Regions from separate parts of the Guptibacillus sedimenti genome, predicted to be linked through region 1. Evidence: riboswitches for the same ligand, from Rfam matches in the RefSeq annotation. Region 1 holds a riboswitch; each other region holds the start of a gene.
The links. Region 1 has a riboswitch for cyclic di-GMP ahead of PQ578_RS18315 (amidase). Riboswitches for the same ligand answer to the same signal wherever they lie in the genome.
Positions count from the first base shown of each region.

Region 2: it holds a riboswitch for cyclic di-GMP, as region 1 does, so the genes downstream of both, PQ578_RS09755 (HD-GYP domain-containing protein) here and PQ578_RS18315 (amidase) in region 1, are expected to answer to the same signal.
Region 3: it holds a riboswitch for cyclic di-GMP, as region 1 does, so the genes downstream of both, PQ578_RS16270 (anti-repressor SinI family protein) here and PQ578_RS18315 (amidase) in region 1, are expected to answer to the same signal.
Region 4: it holds a riboswitch for cyclic di-GMP, as region 1 does, so the genes downstream of both, PQ578_RS01210 (anti-repressor SinI family protein) here and PQ578_RS18315 (amidase) in region 1, are expected to answer to the same signal.

Region 1 is NZ_JAQQWV010000005.1:70,625-74,859, forward strand. Features, by position in the region: gene PQ578_RS18295 (PspA/IM30 family protein) at 1-65, opposite strand, end outside; gene PQ578_RS18300 (lmo0954 family membrane protein) at 88-420, opposite strand; gene ytzI (YtzI protein) at 616-789, shown strand; gene PQ578_RS18310 (YwbE family protein) at 767-958, shown strand; gene PQ578_RS18315 (amidase) at 1,006-1,908, opposite strand; cyclic di-GMP riboswitch class I at 1,947-2,033, opposite strand; gene PQ578_RS18320 (HelD family protein) at 2,165-4,235, opposite strand, start outside.
Region 2 is NZ_JAQQWV010000002.1:281,538-285,772, forward strand. Features, by position in the region: gene PQ578_RS09745 (aldo/keto reductase) at 26-868, opposite strand; gene sda (sporulation histidine kinase inhibitor Sda) at 1,040-1,207, opposite strand; gene PQ578_RS09755 (HD-GYP domain-containing protein) at 1,265-1,903, opposite strand; cyclic di-GMP riboswitch class II at 1,915-1,997, opposite strand; gene PQ578_RS22415 (M23 family metallopeptidase) at 2,307-2,591, shown strand; gene PQ578_RS09765 (GerAB/ArcD/ProY family transporter) at 2,607-3,713, opposite strand; gene PQ578_RS09770 (STM3941 family protein) at 3,892-4,235, shown strand, end outside.
Region 3 is NZ_JAQQWV010000003.1:373,794-378,028, forward strand. Features, by position in the region: gene PQ578_RS16265 (glycine--tRNA ligase) at 26-1,408, opposite strand; gene PQ578_RS16270 (anti-repressor SinI family protein) at 1,738-1,890, opposite strand; cyclic di-GMP riboswitch class I at 1,915-2,003, opposite strand; gene PQ578_RS16275 (hypothetical protein) at 2,288-2,518, shown strand; gene PQ578_RS16280 (thioredoxin family protein) at 2,551-2,871, opposite strand; gene egtB (ergothioneine biosynthesis protein EgtB) at 3,031-4,235, opposite strand, start outside.
Region 4 is NZ_JAQQWV010000001.1:225,759-229,993, reverse strand. Features, by position in the region: gene gloA2 (SMU1112c/YaeR family gloxylase I-like metalloprotein) at 1-127, opposite strand, end outside; gene PQ578_RS01220 (SDR family oxidoreductase) at 202-969, opposite strand; gene PQ578_RS01215 (hypothetical protein) at 1,058-1,351, opposite strand; cyclic di-GMP riboswitch class I at 1,578-1,675, shown strand; gene PQ578_RS01210 (anti-repressor SinI family protein) at 1,698-1,817, shown strand; gene PQ578_RS01205 (helix-turn-helix domain-containing protein) at 1,930-2,265, shown strand; gene PQ578_RS01200 (hypothetical protein) at 2,386-2,649, opposite strand; gene PQ578_RS01195 (anti-repressor SinI family protein) at 2,662-2,784, opposite strand; gene PQ578_RS01190 (helix-turn-helix domain-containing protein) at 3,094-3,435, shown strand; gene PQ578_RS01185 (hypothetical protein) at 3,471-3,644, opposite strand; gene fabZ (3-hydroxyacyl-ACP dehydratase FabZ) at 3,876-4,235, opposite strand, start outside.

The DNA of each region.
Region 1 (4,235 bases):
TGGTCCAGCATATTATGAAAATCAGCTTCGATTGAATGTTTGATGCGGGTTAGTAAATTCGCCATATCATTTTCTCTCCTTTTTATTTTAGCTTCGTTTAAGTTCATCCCACTGCTTTTCAAAATTAGTGAATGGATCCTCTGACTCTCCCGGCTCATCCCATTTTTTATAAATAACATAGAGAACATAAACCGCTACCAGGCCTAGGATAGCTGGCATATTTGCCACGGCCGTGCTTAAACCGATAATCCCTATAATTCCCCAGATGACTTTTCCAGTTGTTGAGTCTGATTTAAGAAATTTCTTTGCTGCAACGTATAAGATACCTAGACTTATGATCATTCCTACTAGTGAACCAAGGTTTGCTAGTAAAACAATCGCAGCAATGATCCCTAATAATAGTAAACCTGCTTTCTTCATCAAGGTCGCCTCCTTTCATATCCTTATTCTACCTTTTGCCATAAGCTTTCATAATGAGCTAAAGCTATATCTTTGCATAAGCCCTGAGACCTAGTTAAATCATAGATAGTGTCAAGTATAGGTTAAAGCCTGTTCTATCTTAACTAAACGAATCATGGTAAAGTGAAAGCAGATAGCACGGAAAGGAGTTCGGGAATGGTTATTATTACGACCATTATCGTTGTAATCATTATGACGATTGTCATTGCCGCTGCTTTTGGAATGGCTGTATCAAAGGGGTACAGTGTCAAACATACTGTCGATCCGTTGCCAGATGAGCATCGGAAGACAGAGAAAGAGGGGAAACATGAACGGACAGAACCGAAGTAATATCGCGCCTGGAAAAACCGTTGATATCGTCTTGAAACAAGACCAGCGTTCAGGGAAAACAACGCGAGGGATTGTAAAAGATATTTTAACAAAATCTCCAACTCATCCACACGGCATTAAAGTACGTCTTGAAGATGGACAGGTTGGTCGAGTCAAAACCATCTTGTGATAATCGTAAAAAACCCCCCGGAATAAAGTCCGGGGGGTTTCGCATTTCTATGGTTTTAACGCCATCCAACTATCAAGATAATGTATGGAAAAACCATCTAAAGCCGTTGAATTCTCGTAAGCTGTTTTTACTTTGAGAAGCTCATCATTCATGATCGCTTCTCCTTCTTCAAAAAATGAGATATACGAAGCTTCTGACGTTTGTCCCGTCTCTACTCCGATGGAGACTTTTTTATGATGCTCTTCAGCAAATGCGATTTCATTACGAACAAGCGCAATAATTCCATTGCCTCCATCTGCACAATCTCGGTAAGCCATTAATGTTATTACATCTGCTGTCTGAATAATCCATTCAGCTAAATTTCCAGATCCATAACGATTTTGATAAGATTGCTCGTCAAACCAGAACGGTGTGTCGACTCCGAACAAGATACTCATGCTCCCCGCTCGTGCTTTTGCATTTAATAACCGATCCTGATAAAAAGCGATTGTGTCTTGATAATTATTCGTCCATCCTGAATGGAGATAAGGCTCAATATCAAGATGAACACCACTAAATTTCTGGTACTCTGCTGCATTCGCTTGATACGCTTCTAGCCAGTTAAATAAGTTACTTTGATACGTAGCTCCTTTAATGGTTGCCCAGTTTGGCGCTCCATCAAGCGCATGAACACGTATCCCTTTAGCTGTCGCTTTTTCAATAAATGAGCGATAGGAAGATTGTGCGATTGAGCGGTTGATTTGTAAGTAGGCGTCACTTACTTGTTTCTCTTCCATAAATTGAAGAACTTCTACTGGTTTTGTTTCAATATCCCTTGTATTCCAAATCCATGTAGCAAGAGCTTGATCCATTTCGCTCGCCTCGGCTTTCCCTTCAGGCAGTGCAACTGACTGTACAACATAGGCCAGTATAAAAAAGAGAATAACGCTAGCAACAGATAAATTCCTCACATGTGTGCTCTCCTTTTTTCTGAACCAAGAGCTCAACCCCTGGCAGTCTGGCAGCCATTCGCATTAATGCGGGCAGGCCCATAACTTTGCGTCCCTACCTTTCAATAGGTTTGCCTTTTTCAGTTTTATCTTCCAACTACTTTTATTATCGGTAGAGAGATCGTGAGAGTTTAGCTAAATTTTATCGTATATTAAATCATACTGTGCATCTAATTCTTCAAGAATGCCGCCTCTTATTTCTTAAACAAACGTTTGATTAACTTGGTAACAGCTTTGAAGGAACCTCTGTATAAAACAATTTGAGCTCGTGCAATGCTCGCGTACAACCCACATATAAAAGTTTTGCATCTTCCACATTGGATCCGTAATTTCCTTTATTCGCATTTGCTATGATAACCCCATCGAATTCTAAACCCTTCGTTAGATAGATCGGTACTATGGAAATGTCGCCTTCATATGAGCGATCTTCTTTTGTAAGAAGATTGACATCTTTCTCGTTAGCAAACTTTTGATACAACTGATCACATTCTTCTTCAGTTCTTCCAACAATGGCAATCGTTTTCATCCCTCGACTTTTCATTTCCTGAGCTGTTTCAAACAAGCGGTCGAATAAACTTTCTTTCTCTATTTTACGAACGGTAACACTCTCTCCACTACGAAATACAGGGACTGCAGGTTGAACAGGTATGTTAGCATGCGCAATAATTTCATTGGCAAATTCAATAATTTCTAATGTAGAGCGATAGCTTTGTTCTAGTTCAATATACAGCTCGTTTTTCTGAAAGATGTCTTTGAATTCCTGCCATTGATGAATCCCTTTATAGGCATGAATACCCTGAGATAGATCGCCTAGGATCGTAAATGATTGCGATCGATTCACTTCCATCAACAAAGCTAATTGAAAAGGAGAAAAGTCCTGTGCCTCATCTATCACGATATGCTGAAAAACATCGTCTTTATGAACACCATTCAACTTAAATTGAATATAGAGGAGAGGAGCAAGGTCAGATGGGGATACGTTCTTCTTTTTTAATAGCTTAGATGTTCCTAATATTATTCCTTCATCTACTAGTTGCGTTCGTTCGGTTTTAGGAACATACTCTGGAGGATTTGCCTGAAACAATGCCTTATAAAAAGAAAGCGCTGTTTGCTTCGGCCATTTTTTAAAATATAGGTTTAGCTGTGTATTCGCAACTTTACGGTACTCTTTTTGTAAATGACTCCCTTCAATTGCCTTAACCTCATCTTTAATCCAGACTTTAAAACGATTCATGATCATATCACGCTTTCGTCCAACAGGATATGCGGAGAGATCTTCTAGCCACTGCTGAATTTTAACTTCAGGCAGCTTACTTCCTTCAAATGGAATGAAGTCTCCTTCTGGTTCCACGGATTGGCTATAATAGAAAAGAGCTTTATCGATCCAATCTTTAAAGAGAGTCGAACCTTTCACTCTCCCCCCAGCTAAGTTCATATCTGGCCGTTCCCTCGCAAACCATTTTTGAAGGTCGTCTTCTGTAGCATCTAATTTCACTTTTTCCTCAATCATGCTTAATGTCCAATCAGTAAAAGTCGATTGTTGAATTCCTCCTACCCCTAACTCAGGAAGAACACCAGAAATATAGTCAAGAAACATTCGGTTCGGTGCAAAAATAATCATTCTTCCTGCTTGTATCGTATCTCGATACTCGTACAACAAGTAAGCTAACCGATGCAAGGCAACAGTTGTTTTCCCGCTTCCTGCTGCACCTTGAATGATTAAGGGCGTCGATCGTTCTGCACGAATAATATCATTTTGTTTTGCTTGTATTGTAGAAACAATGTCGCGAAGGCGATTGTCTTTATTTTCACTGAGGCGATAGAGTAGAAACTCATCTGATCCACTTAAATCATCGCTTCCTTCTACATAAGTGTCCACCACTCGCTGAAGTTCTTTATCTCGAATCACAATGTTTCTTTTTAGTTCGATATTCCCCTCAATCATGCCATCTGGAGACAAATAATAAACATCCTCTTCTGGACCAGTAAAGGCATAGAACATACTTGCAAGAGGCGCTCGCCAATCAATGACTAGAGAATCCTGTGAATCACCATCTGCTACGCCAACCTTCCCAATGTAGTAGGCGCGTGATGCCTTCTCATCTTCTTGAAAATCCATTCTCGCAAAATACGGTTCTTTAGCAGCGATAGCAAGTGATTGACGATTTTCCTCACGAATGCTTTCAAGAGCCTGTTCAGTTACATTATCACCTGAATACCGGGGATACCCTTCCAATGTTTTTTGTTGTTTTGTAATCTCGGCAGCAATTTGATCGAGTTGCTGCTTC
Region 2 (4,235 bases), on a different contig from region 1:
GAGTGGCTATCCTCTTCCTATTTCTTTAAAATTCTTCGTAAGTAGCCGGATCTTGATCATTGATGCGACCATTTGGACGCGTTAATTCAGCCATCATGGCCATTTCAGTTTCATCTAATTCGAAATCGAAAATGGAGAGGTTTTCACGCTGGCGTTCTGGAGACGAAGATTTAGGGATTGGAATGGAACCTAATTGGTAGTGCCAGCGTAAAATGATTTGGGACACGGACTTGTGGTGCTGTTCTGCGATTTTTGTGATCGTTTCATTTTCTAAAATGTCATTCACCCGAGCAAGTGGGCTCCAGGATTCCGTTTTAATGTTGTTTTGTTCGTGCCATCTTCTTTGTTCTTCTTGGTTAAAGAACGGATGCAATTCGATTTGATTGATGCTTGGCTTAACGCCTGTTTCCTTTTCCAATTGTTCTAAGTGTTCAGGGAGGAAATTACATACGCCAATGGAGCGGATCAAGCCCCATTTTTTTGCATCTATTAAAGCTTGCCATGCTTCCACAAAATGACCTTGTTTCGGATTTGGCCAGTGGATGAGGTACAAATCGTAGTAATCTAAATTCGCACGATACAGTGATTCTTGAATAGCCGTTACCGCTTTTTCATATTCCTGATATCGACCTGGTAGTTTCGATGTGATGCGTAATTCGTTTCTTGGAACTGTACTGCGACGAATGGCTTCGCCAACCGTTCCTTCATTCTCATAATTATACGCGGTATCAATGAGGCGGTAGCCAACATCAATCGCACTTGTGATGCCTGTTGCACCATGATTTCCGTTTAATTTGTAAGTTCCAAATCCAATCGCAGGTAAAGTAAGGCCATCATTCAACGTGATTTCTGGAATTGATTTCTTCATCCAAACTCATTCCTTTCTGGAGTACGTTCTTTAAACTAGTACCTCGTTCTAGAAAATGTAAACTTATGTAAGCGTGATCAATTCATTTTCAAATAAAATAATTGGGAATGGTTTTATCACACCATAAAAGAGCTTACGAAAAGAGAGTAAGCTCTTTTAAGTTACGGCGACCTATCGAATCATTCTCGCTTTTTCATAACAATCTATATGGGGATCAGGAGGAGTTAGCCCCCTGCGATAAATTTCAGAAGTTAACATTTCGATAAACGCTTGATCAAGTTGAAGCTTATACGCATCACAATAGGCAATGAACAACTCCTGATTTGTGAGAAACATCATTCTGATGACCTCCCTAATTTGTTGTTGTAGCTGAAACGATAAAGGATATGCTGCTTTTCATTTTTGATGGGGTACATAATCAAAATAATGAAGCAGAATCTTTTTCCCTTTTAATCGCTTTTCCATATAGGCAACAAACAAGAAAGTGCATCGAGCATCATACAGATTTCGATCTTTCTTAAGTTCATAGATGGCGGCCTGATCTGATCGCTTTGGACGATAAGGTCGGTCCATTGTCATAGCGGAATAGCTATCAATCACACGAAGGAGATTTACGGCAAACGGCAGCTGTTCCTTCAACATATGATCAGGATATCCTGTTCCGTCACTATTTTCGTGATGATGTAAGATCAAGGAAGGCTCGAAATCAATTTCTGGATAGTCACTTAAAATCTCTATGCCAAGTTCTGGGTGTTGTTCCAGCTCGCTTTTCTCAGAAAGAGTGAGTGGTCCATTCTGTTGAAGAATCTCTTTTGAAACAAGTAGCATTCCTATGTCATGTAAAAGAACGGACTGAAGGATGATCGGTTTCAATAGGGAGTGAAGATTGTAGTGCAAACAAAAATCAATATAATAACTTGTGGATTGAACGGAGTGATGGAAGGAAGGAGGGTCGTGACGACGGAGAAGTTCCATCAATTGCAGTGATTGATAAGAAAATAAATGAGCGTGCCCGTGCAATGTACACTTTTTCATGTTCATTCTCCTTTTGAGGAGCCGGTTGCACTACTTGCTCCCTATCATTCAAGTGCCCAGGCTAAAATGATAGTTCATCGCATTCTCTTTGTTAGTGTTGTGTTCCTCTGAAATTTACGGAACTCTAATTTCTTATCTAATCAATACCATAAAAAGGCGGGTTTGTTAATAGTTTTATGCACGATTTTATACAAAAGGTTAAAGCAGCTGGTTACCTAGAAAATCAGGTCTTCTTTATAGCGACCTTTAATCCTATTGGGCAACAAAGAAATAAAACAGAAGCATTTCTTTAATTAAATATACTTTATTTCCCAATACAAAATTATCCATTTTAAAGATATGATGTTAGTGCACTCATTTGGTGAAAATCAGATGAGAAAAATACATATCGAGGAGGAGTAACATGAAGAAACTTGCAAAATTCGCAACCATTTCATTTGTCTCAGTTGGATTGTTAGCTGGAGCAGCACAGGTAGGTACCCCTACAGTTGAAGCTAAAGGGCCTGTAGTCAATGCACCAGCTGGATGTTTTGGACCGGTTTATTATACGGTGAAGTATGGTGACACTCTATCAGAGATTGCCTCTAAATATGGTTTAACAACGAACTACCTTGCTTCACTGAACAATATTTCAAACCCGAATCAAATCTACGTTGGGCAAAGATTAAAAGCTTATAACTGTAATTAGATCGTGAAACAGAGCTTACTGAGGTTTATCCTTAAGCTCTGTTTTTCTTATTGTGCTAATGATTAACAAAAGTAGTGGAAGTCCAAATACAAAAAAATAACTTGCAGTGGCATGAAAGTTTGATAGGGTTTCAATGGTGAACATGTCATGAGGAACAAGTGAAATTGTCAGTATGAGAAAGGTTGTTATGATAATTGGCCACGTTGCTCTCTTACGTTTCGTAAGCGTCTTGATCCCCTCAGAAGAAATGTACAAATACGATCCAAACGAGGTTAAGACGGATACGGTCCAAATCGATAGAAATAGCAGATCAATCCGATCAATGATAAGAAAAGAGATTCCTTTTAACATATAAACGGTTGGATCTTGAATCGTTTCAAACTGCCTTGGGCTAAAATACACGTATGTGGCAATCGTAATTAGGCAGTAAAAGCACGTCACCGCTACGTTGGAGAGCGTTAAACTAACGAGCGCTTCTTTTCCTTTGTTTTGTAAATAAGGAAAAACAAATAAAGCCATCTCAAAACCAATCATGGAAAAGAATCCTTCAGGTGTGGCTTTTAGAATCGGACGTAATCCGTGCTCCCCAATGGGTAGGATGTATCGTATATCGGATTGCCTTAAGGCGACTAGAATCATAATAATGAGAGGGATAACTAAGATCGTAACGAATTGATTGAATCGACCGAGCACTTTTACTCTTCCTAGGACAAGATAGGCACCTGAGATTGATAGGAGAGAAAGGATTACGATTGAAGGAGTTCGAGGCAGAATCCAAGTGTTAATACTTATTTGAAATAGTTGGAGCACGAGGATTGCCGTTAATCCCGCAAATAAAATGTAACCGATCGAAATCATTGTGCCGATCAATCGTCCCATGATTTTTGGTGCATACTCATAGAGCGATAAGGTAGGAAATCGTTTACTTAAAAAGTACAGAATGAAAATAACGGCTTGAAACCCTATACTAGCAAGTATAATTGCGATCCATCCATCTTTTCCAGCTGTGGAGTAGAGTGTCTGGGGTAAGGAAAGAATACCTACACCCACCTGGGTCTGGAAAATGATAAAGAGAAATTGAACTGAATTAATTTGCTTACTCGTTTTCATCTCCACTGCCATCTCCGATCGTCCCGCGGTTATTACTACTATCTCCAGCATAGTTAAAAAAATGCAATGAGAAGAAAAGGCTTTTCCCACGCTGATTTGGAAAGATTATACGATATTGAAAATAATGGATTTAAATTGGTGGAACCAGGGAATTAAATAGGGAATTTTAACTTGTAAAAGGGGAAGAGGAGTGGAAGAAACGGTGATGAAGTTCTACGAATCAAAAAGAAAATTAATCTTATTAATGGTCGGGTGCTTGTTGTTCGTAGGGGCGGGTGGGTATTTTTCATATACTTTATTTCAAGAAGGTAGCATTTTAATCGCTCTCATTATGCTACTTTGTGGTGGTTTTTTCCTGTTTATTCTCACAATGTATGCTAAAAAAGTCGCCACAGGACACCCCCATGTAACCCTAACCCCTGAGGATTTGGAACTGTATGTGCTTCCAACAGAGAAAATAAACATTCGATGGGAAGACATTGAGGGGTTTATCCCGTATCGCATGCATAGCAATTCTTTTCATGGGCTTGTCTT
Region 3 (4,235 bases), on a different contig from region 1:
GCTCGTACACGAGCGGCTACTTTAATTAAAATTGTGTTTTTTCTTCAAGAAAGCTTTTCAGTTCTGAAATCGGCATTCTTTTTTGTTCCATCGTATCACGATCACGGATCGTTACTTGCTGATCTTCTACAGAATCAAAATCAAACGTAATCGCGTATGGTGTACCAATTTCATCATGGCGACGGTAACGTTTACCAATTGAACCAGCTTCGTCATAATCAACCATAAAGTATTTAGATAGCTCAGCATGAACGGCACGCGCTTCTTCAGAAAGTTTTTTAGAAAGTGGGAAGACGGCTGCTTTAAATGGCGCAATCGCCGGATGGAAGTGCATCACACTTCTTGAAGTGCCATCTTCAAGCTCTTGTTCTTCATATGCTTCAATCAAAAAGGCAAGCGTCACACGATCTGCACCGAGTGAAGGCTCGATACAATATGGTACATACTTTTCACCCGTTTGCTGATCATGATAAGTAAAATCTTCATTTGAGTGTTCCATATGCTGCTTCAGATCGTAATCTGTTCTTGAAGCAACACCCCATAGCTCACCCCAGCCAAACGGGAATTTATACTCAATATCAGTTGTTGCATTACTATAATGTGAAAGCTCATCTTCCGCATGCTCACGTAATCGAATGCTATCCTCACTTACCCCAAGATTCAGCAACCAGTTTTTGCAATACTCTTTCCAATAGTCATGCCATTCTAGTTCATCACCAGGTTTACAGAAAAATTCAAGCTCCATTTGTTCAAATTCGCGAGTCCGGAACGTAAAGTTACCAGGTGTGATTTCGTTTCGGAAGCTCTTTCCTATTTGCGCAATACCAAAAGGTACTTTTTTACGCATCGAACGTTGTACATTTTTAAAGTTAACAAAAATCCCCTGCGCCGTTTCCGGTCGAAGGTAAATTTCATTTGTGCTTGATTTCGTTACACCCTGATGTGTTTTAAACATTAAATCAAACTGTCGTATTTCTGTAAAGTCTTCACTACCACATTCGGGACATGTAATGTTGTTGTTTTTAATAAGTCGTTCCATTTCTTCAAATGAAAGGCCGTCAGCAATCATTTCATCTTCTTCTGTTGATAGAGCGTCTTCAATTAACTTGTCAGCACGGTGTCTTGTTTTACAACTTTTGCAATCAATTAAAGGATCATTAAAGTTACCTAGGTGACCAGAAGCTTCCCAAGTTTTTGGGTTCATCAATATGGCAGCATCTAGGCCACTATTGTATGGCGATTCTTGAACAAATTTCTTCCACCATGCTCCTTTAATATTGTTTTTTAATTCTACGCCAAGCGGACCATAGTCCCACGTATTTGCGAGTCCTCCGTAAATATCAGACCCTGGAAAAATAAATCCTCTGTGCTTTGATACAGATACGATCTGTTCCATAGAAATTGTCATGTTATTCTCTCCTTTTTTCAATCAATATAAAAAGCTCTCGCTCCATGGACAATAAATGTCCAGGGACGAGAGCTTATGCACCCGCGGTTCCACCCTAGTTGATGCATATCATGCATCCACTTTCAGAACGTAAACTCCAGACCGCCGTTTCATCAGACCTTATTCGGGCTCGCACCATCCCCGAATCGCTTCAATGAGGTTTATCTGATTACTATTTGTCCTTCATAGTTAGTATGGTTATGTATGAGATTGATATGACATATGATACAAAAAATGTTCACCTAAAGTCAAGGATTAAGCCAGAAAAAAACGACCTTACTGGTCGCTCATCATTTATGTACATTCGTGGATGTTGGTTTTTTATCTTGTCTTAGAAATGACCTTACCTCTTCCTTTTGTAACCCAAGCTCCCGGGCAGCCCTCATTAGAATAACCCATTCTTGATCAAGTACTTTCTTAGGCTTAATCTCTGCCATGGTCATTCTTTTCTCCTCCTTATCGGGTTTCCAGGAGGACCAGCCGTCATCGTTGGTGACCCAACATTAGACCTGTGTCTTTGCGTCCCATTCTTTAGAATGGTTTGCCCTTATCTGGAGAATTAAGAAATGACATGCACCGACTATTTTCCTAGAAAACCTACATATTTTTAAAGAATTTACAAATTTACAATAGAAGTTTGCCGGTATATGTTACTAATATACCAGCTACGTAGAAAAAATTCAAAATATTTTTAAAATAATGTCGTAATCATATCATTCAACATGCATGAATCATATGATACTCCTATCAACAAATTGAATCTCTCCATCTAAATCGAGTAGCTTCTCATTTTTGCAGGTGATTGAAAAATAACTAAAAATACCCTAAAGGAAGAGTTTCATGAGACGACATCAAATCGGGACTGCTTGGAGTGGAAAACATGTTGTACTTCTCCACTGTTCACCATTCTCCAATCAAACAACTGCACTCTACAAAAGTCTTTACGCACCAACTGAGCCCCTCCATCCTTCATGTACCGAAACGCTATCGATTTATCTTAGCATCGGCTACTCAATTGCTTTCGTTCATTCACTTAACGATGGCTCAGTTGAATATGTACTTACAAAATAAGAGAAGGTTGCATATGCAACCTTCTCTTATTATTAAAACTGACTTAGATATTCTTTCACTTGATCGGGATTTTTTGTATTTGCACTATGCAAGTGACCAATTTTCTTCCCATCTTTATAAACGAGTAAGCTAGGAATACCCATTACATTATTTTCTTCTGTAATTTCAGGAAACTGTTCAATGTCAATTTGAGCCCAGGACTTATCTTGATTAACATTAATGATGTCATCAATAAAAAAATCAAGACGTTTGCAATCAGGACACCAGTTTGCTTCGTATTTTAGTATGGATACCTCTTTATCGTTAATGAAAGACTGATAAGAATCAGCCGTTTCTATTTTTTTCACATCCATCGCTCCTTCTATCTTTATCTTCAGTGACAATTATATCGAAATAATCTTCTAATGTCTGTAAGGAAGATTACGATATTTCAGCATTAAGAACTTAAAGCTTCAAGAGGTCGAATCCTATCATATCTAGAAACTCAGTAAATCAGGCTAAAATCCCCCCTGTTATTCCACGTCATCTGCAAGACGAATGCCTGTAAATTGCCAGCGTTTTTCAGGACCAAAGAAATTACGATATGTCGGACGGATATGTGTTTGCGAAGTAACGCATGATCCTCCTCGTAAAATCATTTGGCTACTCATGAATTTGGCATTATATTCACCTAATGCACCCTCAAGAGGTTTATTACCTGGATATGGCATATAAGGACTTTTCGTCCATTCCCATACATCTCCATAAGCTTTTTTAATGTTACCTTCTTCTTCTTTCACTGATGCAACCGGATGATAGTGACCATCCTCTACAAAATTACCAGCGATCGGCTGATCCCTTACTGCAACTTCCCATTCTGATTCTGAAGGTAGGCGCTTTCCTACAAAACTTGCATAGGCTTCGGCTTCGTAATAGCTAACGTGGGTAACGGGCTCTTCTTTATTAATCGGCACTAGTCCATGAAGTGTAAACACATACCACTCACCATCTTTTTCGATCCAATGCAATGGCGCTTTCCAATTTTCATTCTTCACAGTTGCCCAACCATCAGACAGCCAGTAGGCAGCCTGGTCATAGCCTCCAGCATTTATAAATTCCATGTATTCTCCGTTCGTCACAGTTCTTGTCGCTAACTTAAATGGTTCAAGCCATACCTTATGTACTGGTCGTTCATTGTCAAAAGAAAAGCCGTCATCTTCATCCATACCCGTTTCAATAAGTCCACCCTCGAATGACACCCATTCTAACGGTGTCGCTTTTGCTGTAGGTTCGTCATCAAGTGGACGGTATACAGGGTACAACGGATTAACGGAGAAATTATATTTAATATCTGTCATTAAAAGTTCTTGGTGTTGCTGTTCATGATTTAGTCCAATTTCAACGAGATCTGCAACTTGATGAAGATGTCCTTCATCGAGTTGTTGAATTAAGTTCACTATTTCTTCATTGATATCCGAACGATAGCTTCTTACTTTATCTATACTTGGTCTACTTAATAATCCCCTTGAATGACGCGGAAAGTAACTTCCAACACTTTCATAGTACGAGTTAAATAAATAGTCAAATTCTTTATGAAAAGACTCATAATTTTCTTTATACTGTTTTAAAATAAACGTTTCAAAAAACCAAGTCGTGTGGGCCATATGCCATTTGGGAGGACTTACATCGGGAATTGATTGGATAGTGAAATCCTCCGTCTCAAGCGGTTCCACTAATG
Region 4 (4,235 bases), on a different contig from region 1:
AATTTCGTTCTTTTCGATACGTTTCTTCGATGATTGATAATCCCAGCGTATTCGTATAAAAATGCTTTGATCGTTCGTAATCCGAACAAATAATGGCCACATGATGGACTTTTGTAAACAATTTGATCACCTCTCTTCCACGATAGTCTCGAGATGTTCTAACGTCAATAAGAAAACCTGACTCACGGCCAGGTTTTTAGTTTATAACAGCGATTCTGCTCCATCAACAAACATCGCTGTGCCTGTAACATGACTGGATGCTTCAGAAGCTAAAAAGTAAACCACATCCGCTACTTGTTCTGGAGAGCCTGGCTTTTGCTCAAGAGGATGACTTCCTTCAGGATATTCGACCGGGATTTCGATGTCTTCCACACTTTCTTTTTTATCGGTATTCTGATCAATGTTTGTTTCAATCGCACCAGGACAAATCGCGTTAACGCGAATGCGATACTGAGCCAGTTCAAGCGCAGCCATTTTCATAAAAGCCACTTGTCCTGCTTTGGACGTACTGTAGGCCGACATGCCAAAGTTTGAAAAAGTGCGATTGCCATTAATGGAGCTTGTAATAATTATGCTACCTCCGTTTTCTTTCATATAAGGAATCGTGTGCTTGACCATTAAAAACGTACTTCGCAAGTTTGTTTCAATCGTTTGATCCCACTCCTCTACCTTCATTTCTTCAATTGGATTGAGCGTTCCGTTAATCCCGGCATTATTAAAAAGAATATCAACGCGTCCCCATTCGCTCACAACTTGCTTTAATCCGTATGTAACCCGTTCTTCGTCGGAAACGTCCACATCAAGTACGAATGCTTCACCTCCGTCATTAATAATTTCTTCCTTCACTTGTTCTGCCCGACTTTCTTTTAAATCAAATAAACAAACGCGAATCCCTTCTTTCGCCATTCGCTTAGCTGTCGCTTCTCCAATGCCAGAACCTCCACCTGTAATCACTGCCACCTTGTTCATGTTCATAACCTCCTTTTTTCTGCCTATTCCCGCTGCTACATTTTTTTAGACCGTTTTTTGAAAATAAAAAGAGACCTGCATAGGCCTCTTATTGCTGATCTTCCGTTTCATCATTCGGCTGTTTCTCGGCGTCGTCCATATCGCCTTCCTCCATATTGCCATCTTCATCTTGATCGCCTTCTTGTTTCCCATTCTGATTCATCGTGTCGTCATCTTCTTCATCAATTGTTCCATCGTCTTCATTCACATTCTCTTCATCCTCAGGCGTATTCTCCTGCATTTCTGGATCTTCAACAGGACCTTCTTCTTCATTTGCATTGGAGCATGCTGCTATGTTCAATGCAAGTAAACAAGTAACTAATGATAACACCCACTTTTTCAAAATAACTCCTCCTTGTAGCCGTAATAGTGGTATTTTTGCCATCTCTTTGAAAAATATGTATCCATGAAACCACCGGCTGCAGATGAGGATAAATTAAGCTGCTTTTTTACAAAAATAGTCATAAATAATTGTTATTTTTTACAATTTTCTACACCTTTCGTAGGTTAAATGTCCTATGATGAAAGTAGTTATTTTCGTTAGCATTCGTTAATCGTACAACGTATCCTCCAGAAAAGGGCAACTATTTTTGAAAAAAAGTAGACGCAAAGTAAACAGATCTAAGGAAGTTGTTATTGGAGCTTCTATGATGGCTGAACTACCTGGAATGAGTTGAAGGAGGAGTTACATGGGCGTACATACGGAGGAAAAACTTGATGAAGAATGGGTTGCACTAATCATTGAAGCGAAAGAACTTGGCATGGATATTAACGAAATTAAATCATTTCTTCATCAAAATGGAAAGTAACTCTAACGAAAGCGGCATCGCATTATGCCGCTTTCGTTCTATTTACGGAACAAAAACATACTGGTATAATTAATAATAGAAAGAATTTTGTCGAAGCATCGGAGGGATGAACGTGATCGGGGAAGAAGTTAAAAAGTATCGTTTACGCAAAGGATTATCACTTTCAGAATTAGCAGAACGCGCCAACGTCGCGAAATCGTATTTAAGTTCCATTGAACGAAATATACAATCAAATCCCTCTATTCAATTTCTAGATAAAATTTCAAATGTACTGGATGTTTCAGTCGAAGTACTTCTTCAAGGGGATGATCCCATTCATCAAAGTGAATTAGACGCTGAATGGAAGAAGTTAGTGAAAGAAGCGATGGAATCAGGTGTTAGTAAAGATCAATTCAAGGAATTTCTTGAATTTAATAAATGGCGCGCAAAGCAGGGGCCTCATCAATAAAGTGTCATGCAAGAGCCGACACCTTTTGGTAGGCTCTTATTTCATTTACAAATAAGGTCACGCTAGTACAAATCTAGAGAGTAAACCGGGGAAGCTTGATTAAATCTTATGGTCCTTTTCTTACTCATTATGAGGCGAAATGGTTTGGTTTTTAATAATTTCACTTAGTTCCTCATACATCTTTTGTTCATCCTCGATCAGTCCCTTGATGTCCTGATCTTTATTTTCGAGACTGTGAATTTTCTCTAGAATAAAAGGCAGATCACAGTTGCCTTTATATTCATCGTTAATGTAGAGCTTGGCGATTTGTTCATCAACCGCTATCACTTTGATTCTTTTCCCTAGTATATAGGATACAAACGTCCCCTCACCTAATTTAATCACCATCATTCCTCCTTACTTTTTTGAGGAATTGATTAAAAACCGCTTCACTTCCTCCTTAGACAAACCTATATTTCTTGCGATTGACATAAGGGTCACCCAATCCTGATCCAATTTTTCGTCAGTATACGTTCTCATTCCCCATCCCCCTTATCAAATTCAGCAATTACCGACACTAATAAAGAACGTTTTGTTCTTTATTTAGAATGTACATCTAATATAGTCTTATTTTGGAAGATTAAAAAGAGTGAAAATTCATTATATTAAGCTGTATTTTTGGATAAACTTGCTATTTTCTAACAAATCCTCTACTATTCTTAATTTTTCACAATTTTATCTTTCATTCTCTCTTTCATTTATAAAATCTATGACTATTGTTCTGTTTACAGAACAATGCGTTCTTGATAAAATTAACTCATTAAATAATGATAAAGTCGAGGTAAAGGGATGATCGGTGAAAAAATTAAACTTTATCGGAATCGAATGGGATTGTCTTTGACAGAATTAGCAAAGCGGGCAGGGGTAGCAAAGTCCTATCTAAGTTCCATCGAGCGAAATCAACAGGCAAATCCTTCTATTCAATTTCTTGAAAAAATCGCAGCGGAACTTAAAGTGCCGATTGAGGTATTCATTCTTGAAGAAGATTATGAGGAACCTGTACTTGATACAGAATGGAAAGAATTGATTGAAGAGGCCATGCGCTCTGGCATTACAAAAGAAGACTTTGCGGATTATTTAGAGTTTAAAAAGTGGCAATTGCATCACGGAAAAAGCGAGCCGGAAAAATAGAAACTCCTGTCCAGGATGGACAGGAGAGAAAGTTCTTATTCAGCAGAGTTCTCGGAGTTTTCGTTAGCTGCGGGCTCTTCGGTGTTACTTCCATTGTTCATAGAGTTGTTGCCGTTTTCTGAATCATTTTCACCGCTGTTACACGCTGTGATTAACATAACAGCTACTAACGAAGTTGCAATTTTGAGCATGAATTTCTTGTTATTCATTTCCAAAATTCCTCCCTGAACTCGATAAGTTTTTACCGCTATTTAACGGTTGAGTAAATCATATCAGGTCCAAAAGGGAAAATGTTGAAATTTACATAGTCTCTATGATGGTTTTACAATACGGATAAGTGCTTAACATGCCAACAATAATTCCGTTCCGGGTCTAAAAATGAATCCTCCCTTCTTGTGTCAAAATACTGACACAAGAAGGGAGGATTCGCTCTTTTATACTTACTTAAGGGCAAACATAATTTCAGCTTCAGCAGCAACTTCACCATCAACAGTGGCTGTTGCTTTTCCTTTACCAATCGGTCCTTTAATGCGGATGATTTCCACTTCAAGACGAAGCTGATCACCTGGTTTCACTTGTCTTTTAAATCGGCATTTATCAATGCCTGTAAAGAAAGCAAGCTTCCCCTGGTTTTCTTCTTTCTTAAGCATCGCCACTGCCCCTACTTGAGCAAGTGCTTCTACAATCAAAACTCCTGGCATAACCGGGTAGTCCGGAAAATGGCCATTAAAGAATTCTTCATTTGCTGTCACGTTCTTAATACCGACCGCACGTACTTCTTCTTCTACTTCAAGAATTCG